2 regions of the Streptomyces sp. NPDC090119 genome follow, and region 2 is predicted to be linked to the other one. Evidence: riboswitches for the same ligand, from Rfam matches in the RefSeq annotation. Region 2 holds a riboswitch; the other holds the start of a gene.
What was found. A riboswitch is a leader RNA that binds a small molecule or an ion and turns the genes downstream of it on or off. The one in region 2 is predicted to bind S-adenosylmethionine.
Positions count from the first base shown of each region.

Region 1: it holds a riboswitch for S-adenosylmethionine, as region 2 does, so the genes downstream of both, thrC (threonine synthase) here and ACIPPM_RS08900 (aminotransferase class V-fold PLP-dependent enzyme) in region 2, are expected to answer to the same signal.

Region 1 is NZ_JBIVDK010000006.1:150,862-158,052, forward strand. It holds gene otsB (trehalose-phosphatase) at 1-103, shown strand, start outside; gene ACIPPM_RS25410 (hypothetical protein) at 151-627, shown strand; gene ACIPPM_RS25415 (trehalose-6-phosphate synthase) at 659-2,074, opposite strand; gene ACIPPM_RS25420 (glucosyl-3-phosphoglycerate synthase) at 2,149-3,093, opposite strand; SAM riboswitch class I at 3,227-3,383, shown strand; gene thrC (threonine synthase) at 3,401-4,675, shown strand; gene ACIPPM_RS25430 (MoaD/ThiS family protein) at 4,672-4,947, shown strand; gene ACIPPM_RS25435 (cold-shock protein) at 5,377-5,580, shown strand; gene groL (chaperonin GroEL) at 5,856-7,191, shown strand, end outside.
Region 2 is NZ_JBIVDK010000002.1:336,490-343,680, reverse strand. It holds gene ACIPPM_RS08925 (heme-copper oxidase subunit III) at 1-213, shown strand, start outside; gene ACIPPM_RS08920 (c-type cytochrome) at 276-1,088, shown strand; gene ACIPPM_RS08915 (Rieske 2Fe-2S domain-containing protein) at 1,085-2,143, shown strand; gene ACIPPM_RS08910 (cytochrome bc complex cytochrome b subunit) at 2,140-3,777, shown strand; gene trpD (anthranilate phosphoribosyltransferase) at 3,929-4,993, shown strand; SAM riboswitch class IV at 5,102-5,218, shown strand; gene ACIPPM_RS08900 (aminotransferase class V-fold PLP-dependent enzyme) at 5,400-6,755, shown strand; gene ACIPPM_RS08895 (Lrp/AsnC family transcriptional regulator) at 6,779-7,060, opposite strand; gene ACIPPM_RS08890 (rhomboid family intramembrane serine protease) at 7,057-7,191, opposite strand, start outside.

The DNA.
Region 1 (7,191 bases), on a different contig from region 2:
CAGCACGGAGGTCACGGAACTGGCGGAACGCGCGGACCTGGTGGTGGACGGCCCCGGGGGAGTGGTGGCGCTGCTGGAGGGCTTGGCGGCCCACGCCGGATAGGACAGCGGCCCCACCCTCATGTCCGCCCCGGCCGACAGCATGGCAGCATGCGCGGCATGGAGATCATCCCCGGCCGTGGTGTCGACCTCGTCGAGATCGGTGACCACCGCGCGCACGTCGAGGAGCGTCTCGGACCGCCGTACCACGGACCCGGCGGCGAGCGCGCGGTCTACGACACCACGCCGATGCTGGTGATCACCTACGCGGCGGACAGCACGGACAGCACGGACAGCACGGTCGAGCTCGTCGAGATGAAGTACAGCGGCGAGGGAGGGGATGCCGAGGCCCGGCTGGACGGAATCCAGCTGACCCACCGTTTCCTCGACGACGTCGTGGCCGATCTCCATGCTCGGGGGTACACCAGCACCCCCTCCGACATCGGTCATGACTTCCACGCCGGTTTCAGCGTGTGGTCCATGCACTCGCTGTGGGCACTCGACCTCGACCCAGCGGCCGACGAGGACGATGAGCGCGCCGTCGCGGAGGGTGTCTCGGTGGCGCCGTACGCCTACTTCTGCGGCTGAGGAGGACCGAACCCCGACAGCCGCAGACCGGTCAGCCGCGCAGCGCGGTCAGCTGGTCCAGGAACCACTTGGTGGGGGGCAGGGCGGTCGCCGCCGAGGCCAGGTGCTTGGAGCGTTCGGCGCGGGCGGGGTCCGGGAGGGTCAGGGCCTCGTGGAGGGCTTCCGCGGTGCCGACGACGTCGTACGGGTTGACCGTGATCGCGTGCTCGGCCAGCTCCTCGTAGGCGCCCGCCTCGCGGGAGAGGACCAGGGCGACGCCCTCGTCGGAGACGACCGGGACCTCCTTGGCGACCAGGTTCATGCCGTCGCGGATGGGGTTCACCAGGGCCACGTCGGCGAGGCGGTACGCGGCCAGGGAGCGGGCGAAGTCGTCGTCGAGGTGGAGCAGGACCGGGGTCCAACCGGGCGTCCCGTACTCGGAGTTGATCTCCTCCGCGACCCGGCGTACCTCGTCCATGTAGGAGCGGTACAGGGCGAGGTCCTGGCGGGACGGGTAGGCGAAGGCCACGTGGACCACGCGCTCGCGCCACTCGGGGTGGTCCTCCAGGAGGCGGCGGTACGCCAGCAGGCCGCGCACGATGTTCTTGGACAGCTCGGTGCGGTCCACCCGGACGATCGACCGGCGCCCCTCGCCGATCTGCTCGCGCAGCGCCGCCATCCGCTCGTCCACGTCCGCCCGGTGCGCCCGCTCCCGCAGGAACTCCGCGTCCGCGCCCAGACCGTGCACCCCGATCTCCGTACCCGACGGGATGCCGGGGCCCAGCACCGCGTGGCAGCAGTCGGTGAACGCGTCCGCCCAGCGCCGGGTCAGGAACGCCGCCCGGTCCGCGCCCAGGATGCCGGTGAGCAGCTCGGCCGCGATGTCGTCCGGGAGCAGGCGGAAGTAGTCCGGCGGCGCCCAGGGGGTGTGCGAGAAGTGGCCGATGCGCAGGTCGGGGCGGAGCTTGCGCAGCATCCGGGGGGCCAGCGCCAGGTGGTAGTCCTGGATCAGCACCGCCGCGCCCTGCCCCGCCTCCTCGGCCAGCGCCTGGGCGAACGCCTGGTTGTAGGCGCGGTACGCGTCCCACTGCCGACGGAACTCCGCGTCGAACACCGGCTCCAGCGGGGTCTGGTACATCATGTGGTGCACGAACCACAGCGCCGAGTTGGCGATCCCGTTGTACGCGTCGGCGTAGACGTCCGCGTCGATGTCCAGCATCCGCACCCGCTGCCCGCCGGTGTCCTCGGCGGGGAGCAGCCCGCCGCCCGCGCGCCGCACCGCCTCCCGGTCGCCGTCCCCGAGCGCGGCGCACACCCACACCGCGTCGGTGTCCGGACCGATCGCCGACAGCCCCGAGACGAGACCGCCGCCACCCCGCCGGGAGCCCAGCTCCCCGTCCGGACCCACCGTGTACGAAACCGGGCCGCGATTGGACGCGACCAGCACCTCAGCACCCTGCGTAGCCATGGCCTCAACCTAGCCCGGCCCACAAACGCTCAAACGTACGCGCGACCGGCGAGCCGGACCGTATACGGCCCCGCTCACGCCACCTTCCGCGCCGCGTACTCCGCGATCTCCGCCATCGGCGGCCGCTCCTCGGTGTCCACCGAGTGGGTACGCGGCTCGAAACCGTCCACCCCCCGCTCGAACTGGGTCAGCGCGGGCCGCACCAGGTGCCCGCGCGCGAGCCGGAGCTGCGCGGTGCGGTAGATCGCGGCCGCCATCCGGCCGAGCGCCTGCCCGTCCTGGTGCCGGTGCTTGCGCACCCCGACGTCCACCTGGGCCAGCGCGTCCAGCCCGACCAGATGCAGCGAGTCGACCAGCATGCCCAGCTCGACCCCGTACCCCACCGGGAACGGCAGCCGCTCCAGCAGCGAGCGCCGGGCCGCGTACTCCCCGCCCAGCGGCTGCACGAACCCGGCCAGCTGCGGCCAGTGCATGTTCAGCAGCGGGCGCGCCATCAGCTCGGTCACTCGGCCGCCCTGCCCGGCGGCGCCGCCCAGCGGACGGTCGTACATCGCCTTGACCAGGTCGATCCCCGGATCGGTGAGCAGCGGGCCGACGATGCCGAGGACGAAGTCGGAGGAGAACTCGCGCAGGTCGGCGTCGACGAAGGCCACGATGTCCCCGCTGGTCGCCAGCAGGGAGCGCCACAGCACCTCGCCCTTGCCGGGCACGGCGGGCAGCCGGGGCAGGATGTCGTCCCGGTGCACGACCCGCGCGCCCGCGGCGGCCGCCACCTCGGCGGTGCGGTCGGTGGACCCGGAGTCCACCACGACTATCTCGTCCACCAGCGGCGCCTGCGCCATCAGGTCGTGCCGGATCACGGAGACGATCTCGCCGACCGTCGCCTCCTCGTTCAGCGCGGGCAGCACCACGGAGACCCGCTGCCCGGACCGCTGCTTGGCGGCCAGCACGCGGTGCGGCGGGCGGTCGGCCACGGACCAGGAGCGGGTGGCCAGCCAGCGCTCGGTTTCTTCCAGCATGGTCTGCGGCTCCTCACGTGATCCATCTCGCGGTTCGGACGACACCTTCAACTCTCCTGGCCTTCGGTTACAGTCTTGGACAACGCCGATGACCATCGCATGTCGAGGTCGGCGGGCGTTCACAACCGAATACCGCTCATCCAGAGGGGCAGAGGGAAACGGCCCGATGAAGCCCCGGCAACCCTCCAGCCGGTCTCGTGCGCGCGACACACCGCGACACCGCGAGGCTCCCGGCTAGGGAAGGTGCCAAATCCGTCTCACGGCGAGATGCGTCGTGGGAAAGATGAGGAGAAAGGGCCTCGCCTCCATGGCTGTGCAGACTGTCGCCACCCCCACCGTAGATCTCGGCCCCGCCGCCGCCCTGAGCTGCCGGGAGTGCGGACACCGCGTCCCGCTCGGGCCCGTCTTCGCCTGTGAGGAGTGTTTCGGGCCGCTGGAGATCGCCTACGACTTCTCCGCGTACGACACCGAGAAGCTCCGCGCCCGCATCGAGTCCGGCCCCGCGAACATCTGGCGCTACGCCCCGCTGCTGCCCGTCCCCGCCGACGTGGCCGACAAGCCCAACCTCAACCCCGGCTGGACCCCGCTGGTCAAGGCCGACCGCCTGGCGGCCGAACTCGGCGTCACGGGCGGGCTGTTCGTCAAGGACGACTCCGGCAACCCGACGCACTCCTTCAAGGACCGCGTCGTCGCCCAGGCGCTGGAGGCCGCCCGCGCCTTCGGCTTCACCACCCTGTCCTGCTCCTCCACCGGCAACCTGGCCGGCGCGGTCGGCGCCGCCGCCGCCCGCGCGGGGCTGCGGTCCTGCGTGTTCATCCCGCACGACCTGGAGCAGGGCAAGGTCGTCATGGCCGCCGTCTACGGCGGTGAGCTGGTCGGCATCGAGGGCAACTACGACGACGTGAACCGCTTCTGCTCCGAGCTGATCGGCGACCCGGCGGGCGAGGGCTGGGGCTTCGTCAACGTCAACCTGCGGCCGTACTACGCCGAGGGCTCCAAGACCCTCGCCTACGAGATCTGCGAGCAGCTCGGCTGGCGGCTGCCCGACCAGCTGGTGGTGCCGATCGCCTCCGGCTCCCAGCTCACCAAGATCGACAAGGGGCTGAAGGAGCTGATCGCGCTCGGCCTGGTCGAGGACAAGCCGTACAAGATCTTCGGCGCCCAGGCGGAGGGCTGCTCCCCGGTGTCGGCCGCGTACAAGGCGGGCCACGACGTGGTGCGGCCGCAGAAGCCGGACACCATCGCCAAGTCCCTCGCCATCGGCAACCCGGCCGACGGGCCGTACGTGCTGGACATCGCCCGCCGCACCGGTGGCGCGGTGGAGGACGTGACGGACCCGCAGATCGTGGACGCCATCAAGCTGCTGGCCCGCACCGAGGGCATCTTCGCCGAGACGGCGGGCGGGGTGACGGTCGGTGTCACCCGCAAGCTGATCGAGTCCGGCGCGCTGGACCCCTCGCTCACCACCGTCGTCCTCAACACCGGCGACGGCCTGAAGACCCTGGACGCGGTCGCCGGTACCGGCCTGTCCGCGACCATCCGCCCGAACCTGGACTCCTTCCGAGAGGCTGGCCTCGCATGAGCGTGACCGTTCGCATCCCGACCATCCTGCGCACCTACACCGGCGGCCAGGCCGAGGTCGCCGCCGAGGGCGGCACGCTCGCCGAGGTCATCGAGGACCTGGAGAAGACGCACACGGGCATCGCAGCCCGCGTCCTGGACGACCAGGGCAAGCTGCGCCGGTTCGTGAATGTCTACGTCAATGACGACGACGTGCGTTTCGAGGGCGGACTTCAGACCGTGACCCCCGACGGCGCGGGTGTCTCCATCATTCCGGCGGTCGCCGGAGGCTGAAATTACCTTCGGTAACCACGGTTACCGTCAGTTCAGCGAATGGCCTTCTCCGTAAGAGAAACGGAGGGGGCCATTCTGTGTGATTGAGCGCGGTAGGGTTGGGGAACGCGCTCCCGCTCAGCTGGGCCGGGGGCCCTTGATTCATGCCGCTGACCCGACAAGAAGTAGCCAAAATGCACGGGTAATGTGCGGCATTTGTTGTTTTTACGGGGCCCGACTTGCCCTGAATTCGACCGAAGTTGCGGCAGATTCCGGACTGTGTCCGTCCGGAATTCTCGTCCGATTGACCTGTTGCAGACGGCAGTTGGACAGATACATTCAGCCGCGGTCGACGCGTTCCGGCGCACGCCCCCGACCAATGGGGTGCGAGGTCTGACCCGGGTCCGCGAGGTGCGGGTCCGCGCAAGGGCCAGTAATAGGGGAGTTGGCATGGCTCAGGGCACCGTCAAGTGGTTCAACGCGGAGAAGGGGTACGGCTTCATCGCGGTCGACGGTGGTGCGGACGTCTTCGTCCACTACAGCGCCATTCAGATGGACGGCTACCGCGCCCTGGAAGAGGGCCAGCGGGTGGAGTTCGAGATCTCGCAGGGCCAGAAGGGTCCGCAGGCCGACATGGTTCGCGTCACCGCCTGAACGTCTCCAGCAGAGCGCAGGGCCCGCACCGGCACAGGGTGCGGGCCCTTCGTCCTGTTAAGTCCCGTCCTGATCCCCCGAAGGCGCTTGCACTCGCCCTGGGTGAGTGCTAATCATTGCGTTAGCACTCTGAAGGTGAGAGTGACAACGAAGGACCGGGTCGGTGAGGCCCGCGGACCGGGTGGGGCAAGGAACCACAAGGTCGGCGAGCCGTCCGTCGCGGGCGCGGGCGCGGTCCGAAGGAATCACCCCCAGTCCTGGAGGGACCACTTCACATGGCCAAGATCATCGCGTTCGACGAGGAGGCGCGGCGCGGCCTCGAGCGCGGCATGAACCAGCTCGCGGACGCCGTCAAGGTGACGCTCGGCCCCAAGGGCCGCAACGTCGTCCTCGAGAAGAAGTGGGGCGCCCCCACGATCACCAACGATGGTGTCTCCATCGCCAAGGAGATCGAGCTCGAGGACCCGTACGAGAAGATCGGCGCCGAGCTGGTCAAGGAAGTCGCCAAGAAGACGGACGACGTCGCCGGTGACGGTACGACCACCGCGACCGTGCTGGCCCAGGCCCTGGTCAAGGAGGGCCTGCGCAACGTAGCCGCCGGCGCCAACCCGATGGCCCTCAAGCGCGGTATCGAGAAGGCCGTCGAGGCCGTCTCCACCGCTCTGCTGGAGCAGGCCAAGGACGTGGAGACGAAGGAGCAGATCGCCTCCACCGCCTCCATCTCCGCCGCCGACACCCAGATCGGCGAGCTCATCGCCGAGGCGATGGACAAGGTCGGCAAGGAAGGTGTCATCACCGTCGAGGAGAGCAACACCTTCGGTCTGGAGCTCGAGCTCACCGAGGGCATGCGCTTCGACAAGGGCTACATCTCCGCCTACTTCGCGACCGACATGGAGCGCATGGAGTCGGTGCTCGAGGACCCCTACATCCTCATCGCCAACTCCAAGATCTCCTCGGTCAAGGACCTGCTCCCGCTGCTGGAGAAGGTCATGCAGTCGGGCAAGCCCCTGCTGATCATCGCCGAGGACGTCGAGGGCGAGGCCCTCTCCACCCTGGTGGTCAACAAGATCCGCGGCACCTTCAAGTCCGTCGCCGTCAAGGCCCCGGGCTTCGGCGACCGCCGCAAGGCCATGCTCGGCGACATCGCCATCCTCACCGGTGGCGAGGTCATCTCCGAGGAGGTCGGTCTCAAGCTGGAGAACGCCTCCCTGGACCTGCTGGGCCGCGCCCGCAAGGTCGTCGTCACCAAGGACGAGACCACGATCGTGGACGGCGCCGGTTCCTCGGAGCAGGTGCAGGGCCGCGTGAACCAGATCCGCGCCGAGATCGAGAACTCCGACTCGGACTACGACCGCGAGAAGCTCCAGGAGCGCCTGGCGAAGCTCGCGGGCGGCGTGGCGGTCATCAAGGCCGGTGCCGCCACCGAGGTGGAGCTCAAGGAGCGCAAGCACCGCATCGAGGACGCCGTGCGCAACGCCAAGGCGGCCGTCGAGGAGGGCATCGTCGCCGGTGGTGGCGTGGCTCTGCTGCAGGCCGGCCAGGTCTTCGACAAGCTGGAGCTGTCGGGCGACGAGGCCACCGGTGCCAACGCGGTCAAGCTCGCGCTGGAGG
Region 2 (7,191 bases):
GTATACGGCTCCGTGTTCTACCTGACCACCGGCTTCCACGGCCTGCACGTGACGGGCGGCCTCATCGCCTTCCTGCTGGTCCTCGGCCGCACCTACGCGGCGAAGAGGTTCACTCACGAGCAGGCGACCGCCGCCATCGTCGTGTCCTACTACTGGCACTTCGTCGATGTGGTCTGGATCGGCCTCTTCGCCACGATCTACCTGATCAAGTAGCGGGGATTCGTCCCGCACATCCAGAAGCACCGACGCAGAAGATCCTGACACCGGGGTAATCCGTGAAAAAGCTCTCCGCACGACGACGCCATCCGCTGGCGGCGGTCGTCGTCCTACTCCTCGCGCTGGCGGCCACTGGGGGGCTGTACGCCGCGTTCGCGCCCGCGGGCAAGGCGCAGGCCGATGAAACCTCCCAGTCCCTGACCATCAAGGAGGGCCAGAAGCTCTACTCGGTCGGCTGCGCTAGCTGCCACGGCACCGGTGGCCAGGGAACCTCCGACGGCCCGAGCCTGGTCGGGGTCGGCGCCGCCGCGGTCGACTTCCAGGTCGGCACCGGCCGGATGCCCGCCTCCAGCTCGCAGATGGCCCAGATCCCGGCCAAGAAGCCGATCTACACCCAGGCCCAGATCGACCAGCTCGCCGCGTACGTCGCGTCGCTGGGCGCCGGGCCGAGCGTGCCGACGAAGGAGCAGTACTCCAAGGACGGCGCGGACATCGCCATGGGTGGCGAGCTGTTCCGCACCAACTGCGCGCAGTGCCACAACTTCACCGGCAAGGGTGGTGCCCTCACCAAGGGCAAGTACGCCCCGAGCCTCGAGGGCGTCGACCCGAAGCACATCTACGAGGCCATGCAGACGGGCCCGCAGAACATGCCGTCCTTCCCCGACACCACCATGACGGAGAAGAACAAGAAGGACATCATCGCGTACCTGAACGCGGTCAACGGCAGCGAGACCGAGAACCCCGGCGGCCTGGAGCTGGGCGGCCTCGGCCCGGTCAGTGAGGGCCTGTTCGCCTGGATCTTCGGCCTCGGCGCGCTGATCGCGGTCGCCGTCTGGGTCGCCGCTCGGACCGCAAAGGCCAAGAAGTCATGAGTAGCCAAGACATTCCAGAAGAGAACCTGCCCGCCGCGCAGGACCACCCGCACGGCTCGGTGAGCGTCGCGGACGAGGAGACCCCGTTCGCCGATCCGGGGCTCCCGCCGCACGAGCACCGTGCCCAGGACATCGACGAGCGGGCCGCCAAGCGGTCCGAGCGGTCGGTCGCCCTGCTGTTCACGATCTCGATGCTGGCCACCCTCGGCTTCATCGCGTCGTACGTGACCATCCCGCACGACAAGTCGATCTTCGTCTTCCCGATCGGGCACCTCAGCGCGCTGAACTTCGCGCTGGGCCTGACCCTCGGTACGGCGCTGTTCTGCATCGGCGCGGGTGCCGTCCACTGGGCGCGCACCCTGATGTCCGACGTGGAGATGACCGCCGAGCGTCACCCGATCGCGGCCGAGCCGACGGTCCGTGCGCAGGTCTTCGACGACTTCGCCCAGGGTGCCGCCGAGTCGGGGATCGGCCGTCGCAAGCTGATCCGCAACACCATGTTCGGCGCGCTCGCGATGGTGCCGCTCTCCGGTGTCATGCTGCTGCGCGACCTCGGCCCGCTGCCGGGCACCTCCCTGCGCCACACGCTGTGGGCGAAGGGCAAGCTCCTCGTCAACGTCAACACCAACCAGCCGCTGCGTCCCGAGGACGTGGCCGTCGGCTCGCTGACCTTCGCCAAGCCCGAGGGCCTGGAGGAGACGGACGAGGACTTCCAGGACCAGATCGCCAAGGCGGCCCTGATGATCGTCCGGCTCCAGCCGAACGACATCAAGGACAAGCAGGAACTGGCCTGGTCCCACGAGGGCATCGTCGCCTTCTCGAAGATCTGCACCCACGTGGGCTGCCCGATCTCCCTGTACGAGCAGCAGACGCACCACGTCCTGTGCCCGTGCCACCAGTCCACCTTCGACCTCTCCGACGGTGCCCGAGTGATCTTCGGCCCTGCCGGTCACGCCCTGCCGCAGCTTCGCATCGCCGTGAACGACGAGGGTTACCTCGAAGCGCTCGGCGACTTCGCGGAGCCCGTCGGTCCTGCATTCTGGGAGCGCGGATGAGTACTGCGAACAACGACGCGTCCCGCTCACGCGGGAAGGCCCCGGCCGGCGAGCGCGTAGCCGACTGGGCCGACGGCCGGCTGGGGATCTACTCCCTGGCCAAGGCCAACATGCGCAAGGTCTTCCCCGACCACTGGTCGTTCATGCTGGGCGAAGTCTGCATGTACAGCTTCCTCATCATCATCCTGACCGGTGTGTATCTGACGCTGTTCTTCCACCCGTCGATGAACGAGGTGGAGTACCACGGCAGTTACGTCCCGCTCCAGGGACAGCTGATGTCGGAGGCGTTCAACTCGACCCTGCACATCTCCTTCGATGTGCGCGGTGGTCTGCTCATCCGGCAGATCCACCACTGGGCCGCGCTGATCTTCCTCGCCGGCATGTTCGTGCACATGATGCGCGTGTTCTTCACGGGTGCGTTCCGCAAGCCGCGTGAGGTCAACTGGCTGTTCGGCTTCCTGCTGTTCGTCCTCGGCATGTTCACCGGTTTCACCGGTTACTCGCTCCCGGACGACCTGCTCTCCGGCACCGGTGTGCGCTTCACCGAGGGCGCGATCCTGTCCATGCCGATCGTCGGCACGTACATCTCGTTCTTCCTCTTCGGCGGCGAGTTCCCCGGTCACGACTTCGTGGCCCGGTTCTACTCGATCCACATCCTGCTGCTGCCGGGCATCATGCTCGGCCTGATGGTGGCGCACCTGATCCTGGTCTTCTACCACAAGCACACGCAGTTCGCGGGTCCGGGGAAGAAGGAGACCAACGTCGTCGGCATGCCGCTGCTGCCGGTGTACATGGCGAAGGCCGGAGGCTTCTTCTTCCTGGTCTTCGGTGTCATCGCGGCCATCGCGGCGATCGCGCAGATCAACCCGATCTGGGCGATGGGCCCGTACCGGCCCGACCAGGTCTCCACCGGCGCCCAGCCCGACTGGTACATGGGCTTCGCCGAGGGTCTGGTCCGCTACATGCCGGGCTGGGAGATCAACTTCTGGGGCCACACGCTGGTCCTGGGCGTGTTCATCCCGCTGGTCCTGTTCGGTCTCGTGCTGATGGCCATCGCCGTCTACCCGTTCATCGAGTCCTGGGTCACCGGCGACAAGAGCGAGCACCACATCCTGGACCGCCCGCGCAACGCCCCGACGCGTACCGCGTTCGGTGTCGCCTGGGTCACGGTGTACATGATCGGTCTGGTCGGCGGTGGCAACGACCTGTGGGCCACCCACTTCCACCTGTCGATCAACCAGGTCACCTGGTTCGTCCGGATCTTCTTCTTCGCCGGACCGGTGATCGCGTTCATCGTCACCAAGCGGATCTGCCTGGGCCTCCAGCGCCGGGACAAGGACAAGGTGCTGCACGGCCGCGAGACCGGCATCATCAAGCGCCTGCCGCACGGTGAGTTCATCGAGGTGCACGAGCCGCTCAGCCAGGAGCAGCTCCACACCCTGACGGCGCACCACCAGTACGAGCCCGCCGAGATCGGCCCCACGGTCGACGAGAACGGGGTCGAGCGCAAGGTCAAGCCCGCCGAGCGGCTCCGGGTCAAGCTGTCCAACGCCTACTACGGCGAGGACAACCAGATCCCGAAGGCGACCGTCGACGAGTACAAGGAGATCACGAGCGGCCACGGCCACCACTGATCCCCGCGTCGCCACACCACGGCCGAAGGGCCCCGTCCGGAACACCGGCGGGGCCCTTCGCCCTGTTCAGGCTGGATAAGGTGGGACCGGGCACCCCACGTGCCCGCAGGACGCGTACGACCTGTCTTTCTCACACACCCAGGAGCGGCTGATGAGCGCTGTGACCCCCGCTGGAGGCGACACCGCGGCGGGCCGTTCCTGGCCCGAGGTACTGAACGCCCTGCTGGAGGGCCGGGACCAGAGCGCGGACGCCACCGCCTGGGCGATGGACCGGATCATGCGCGGCGAGGCCACGGACGCCCAGATCGCGGGCTTCCTGGTGGCGCTGCGGGCCAAGGGCGAGACGGTCGAGGAGATCACCGGGATCGTCCGGGCGATGTATGAGCACGCCAACGTGATCGAGGTGCCCGGCCGGACCGTGGACATCGTCGGCACCGGCGGGGACGGCGCCAAGACGGTGAACATCTCCACGATGTCCTCCATCGTGGTGGCGGGCACAGGTGCCAAGGTCATCAAGCACGGCAACCGGGCCGCGTCCTCGGCCTCCGGTTCCTCGGACGTGCTGGAGCGGCTCGGGGTGAACCTGGAGCTGACGCCGAAGCGGGTGGCGGAGGTCGCGGAGGAGGCGGGGATCACCTTCTGCTTCGCGGTCAAGTTCCACCCGGCGCTGCGTCACGTCGGCGCCGCCCGCGGCCAGCTGGGCATCCGTACGGTCTTCAACGTCATCGGTCCGCTGACCAACCCGGCGCGGGTGCGGTCCCAGGCGGTCGGCGTGGCGAACCTCGCCATGGCACCGATCGTGGCGGGCGTCTTCGCCGAGCGCGGCAACTCCTCCCTCGTCTTCCGGGGCGAGGACGGCCTGGACGAGCTGACCACCACCGCGCCCTCGCGGGTGTGGATCGTGCGCGACGGCAAGGTCACCGAGGAGGTCTTCGACCCGCGGGACGTCGGCATCGAGCTGGTGCCGGTGGAGGCGCTGCGCGGCGGCGACCCGGCATACAACGCGATGGTGGCCCGGCAGGTGCTGGAGGGCGAGCGCGGGCCGGTGCGGGACGCGGTGCTGCTGAACTCGGCGGCCGCGCTGGTCGCGCTGGACCCGACCGGGGAGCCGCTGGCCGACCAGCTACGGGCGGGCATGGCGCGGGCCGCCGAGTCCATCGACTCCGGCGCCGCGGCGCGCACGCTGGAGCGCTGGGTGGCCGCGAGCAACCGGTAGCGGGTGTCGTTTCGGCGCGGCGGGGAGCGGTGGCTCTCCGCCGCGCCGGCGTTCCGGCATCCGGACGCCGGTTGCGCCGGGTGATCCGTCCGGATAACTTGCGTGTCAGGTCATGAGCGACAGCCATGCGGCCCCGGCCGGCTGTCCGGCAACCCTCCGTCCGTGGCGGGGTGCTCCGGGTGAGGACCAGGCCGTGGTCCAGAAGGTCCACGGCAAGCGCGGACCCCTCGAAGAGCCAGGGGTCCTGGTCGTACGAGGGAGCCTTCTTCCGTGAGCAAGCGAATGCGCTAGGGCCGCCGAGCCCCGCCTCCGCACACCCCTTTTCTCTCTTTTCCGCGCCTTCCGGTGCCGCGCCCGCATGCCCTGCGCCCGCGGTGACTCCGGCCTGCCTCACGGGAGTTCAGCCATGTCCGTCTCCACCGCCTTCGCCCCCGCCCCCGCCGCCACCGAGACCCTGCCCGCCCCGCTGCCGGTGCTCGGCCGGGACGTCACCGTGCCGCTCGTCACCGGCGGCGAGGTGGGCTACGCCGCGCTCGACTACGCCGCCAGCGCCCCCGCCCTCCAGCGGGTCTGGGACGACATCGCCGCCTACGTCCCCTACTACGGCAGCGTGCACCGGGGCGCCGGGCACCTCTCGCAGCTCTCCACCGAGCTGTTCGAGAACGCCCGCCGCACGGTCGCGGAGTTCCTCCACTGCCGGGACGACGACCAGGTGGTCTTCACCCGGTCCACCACGGACTCGCTGAACCTGCTGGCCCGCGCGCTGCCCGCCGGGTGCGAGGTGTACGTCTTCGAGACCGAGCACCACGCCGCGCTGCTGCCCTGGCGCGCGGCCGACGTGACCTTCCTGGACGCCCCGCGCACTCCCGAGGCGGCCGTGCGCACGCTGGAGCGGGCCCTCGCCGCCCGGGACACCGCGCGCCCCGCGCTGGTCTGCGTCACCGGCGCCTCCAACGTCACCGGCGAGCTGTGGCCGGTGCGTGAACTGGCGGCGGCCGCGCACGCGTCCGGCGCGCGGATCGTCCTGGACGCCGCCCAGCTGGTGCCGCACCGGCCGGTGAGCGTGCGGGAGCTGGACGTGGACTGGATCGCGTTCTCCGGGCACAAGCTGTACGCGCCCTTCGGCTCCGGGGTGCTGGCCGGGCGGGCCGACTGGCTCACGGCGGCCGAGCCGTACCTCGCGGGCGGCGGCGCCAGCCGCACGGTGGCCCGGCGCGCGGACGGCTCGGTGGAGGTGGAGTGGCACGAGGGCGCCGCCCGGCACGAGGCGGGTTCCCCCAACGTCATCGGCGCCTACGCGGTCGCCTCGGCCTGCCGGGCGCTCGCCGAGGCCGGTCCCGAGGCGCTGGCCGCCCGTGAGGAGCGGCTGCTCGGGCTGCTCCGCGCGGGTCTCACCGAGGTGCCCCAGGTGCGGGTGCTCTCCCTCTTCGGTGACGACGCCCCGCGGGTCGGTGTGCTGTCCTTCGTCGTCGACGGCTGGAACAGCTCCCATCTCGCCGCAGCGCTCTCCGCCGAGTACGGCATCGGCGTCCGCGACGGCCTGTTCTGCGCCCACCCCTTGGTGCACGCGCTCCTGGGCACCGGCCCCGCCGAGCAGAGCGGCTGCGGCACCGGGACCCTGAACGCCCTCCGCGTCAGCTTCGGCGCGGGCACCCCGGACGAGGACGTCACCCGCTTCGTGACGGCGGTACGCGAACTGGTCACCCAGGGTGCGAAGTGGACCTACCGCACGGAGAACGGCCGCTGCGTCCCGGAGAACTGAGGCTCGTCAGGAGTCCGGGCGGGTCAGGAGTCCAGGCCGATCGCGAAGGCCGCTTCCAGGTCGTGCTGGGAGTAGGTGCGGAAGGCGACGTGGGTGTCGGTGCCCTCCACGCCCTGGATCTTGCTGATGCGGCCGGGGATGACCTCGGCGAGATCCTCGTGGCGGGCCACGCGGACCATGGCGATCAGGTCGTAGGTACCGGTGACGGAGAAGACCTCGCTCACGCTCTCCAGCGCGGCGATCTGTTCGGCGATCTCCGGAATCCGGTCCACGCTGGTCTTGATCAGGACGATCGCGGTGATCACGGCTGGTTCTCTCCCTTGGACGCCGGAGCCGGGGCGGGCCCAACTCTAGCCTCGCCCGGACCGTCCTTCTCGCCCTGCTTGCGCCCGTACCGCAGCCAGGCGTAGCCGAAGCCCAGGCAGAAGCCGATCAC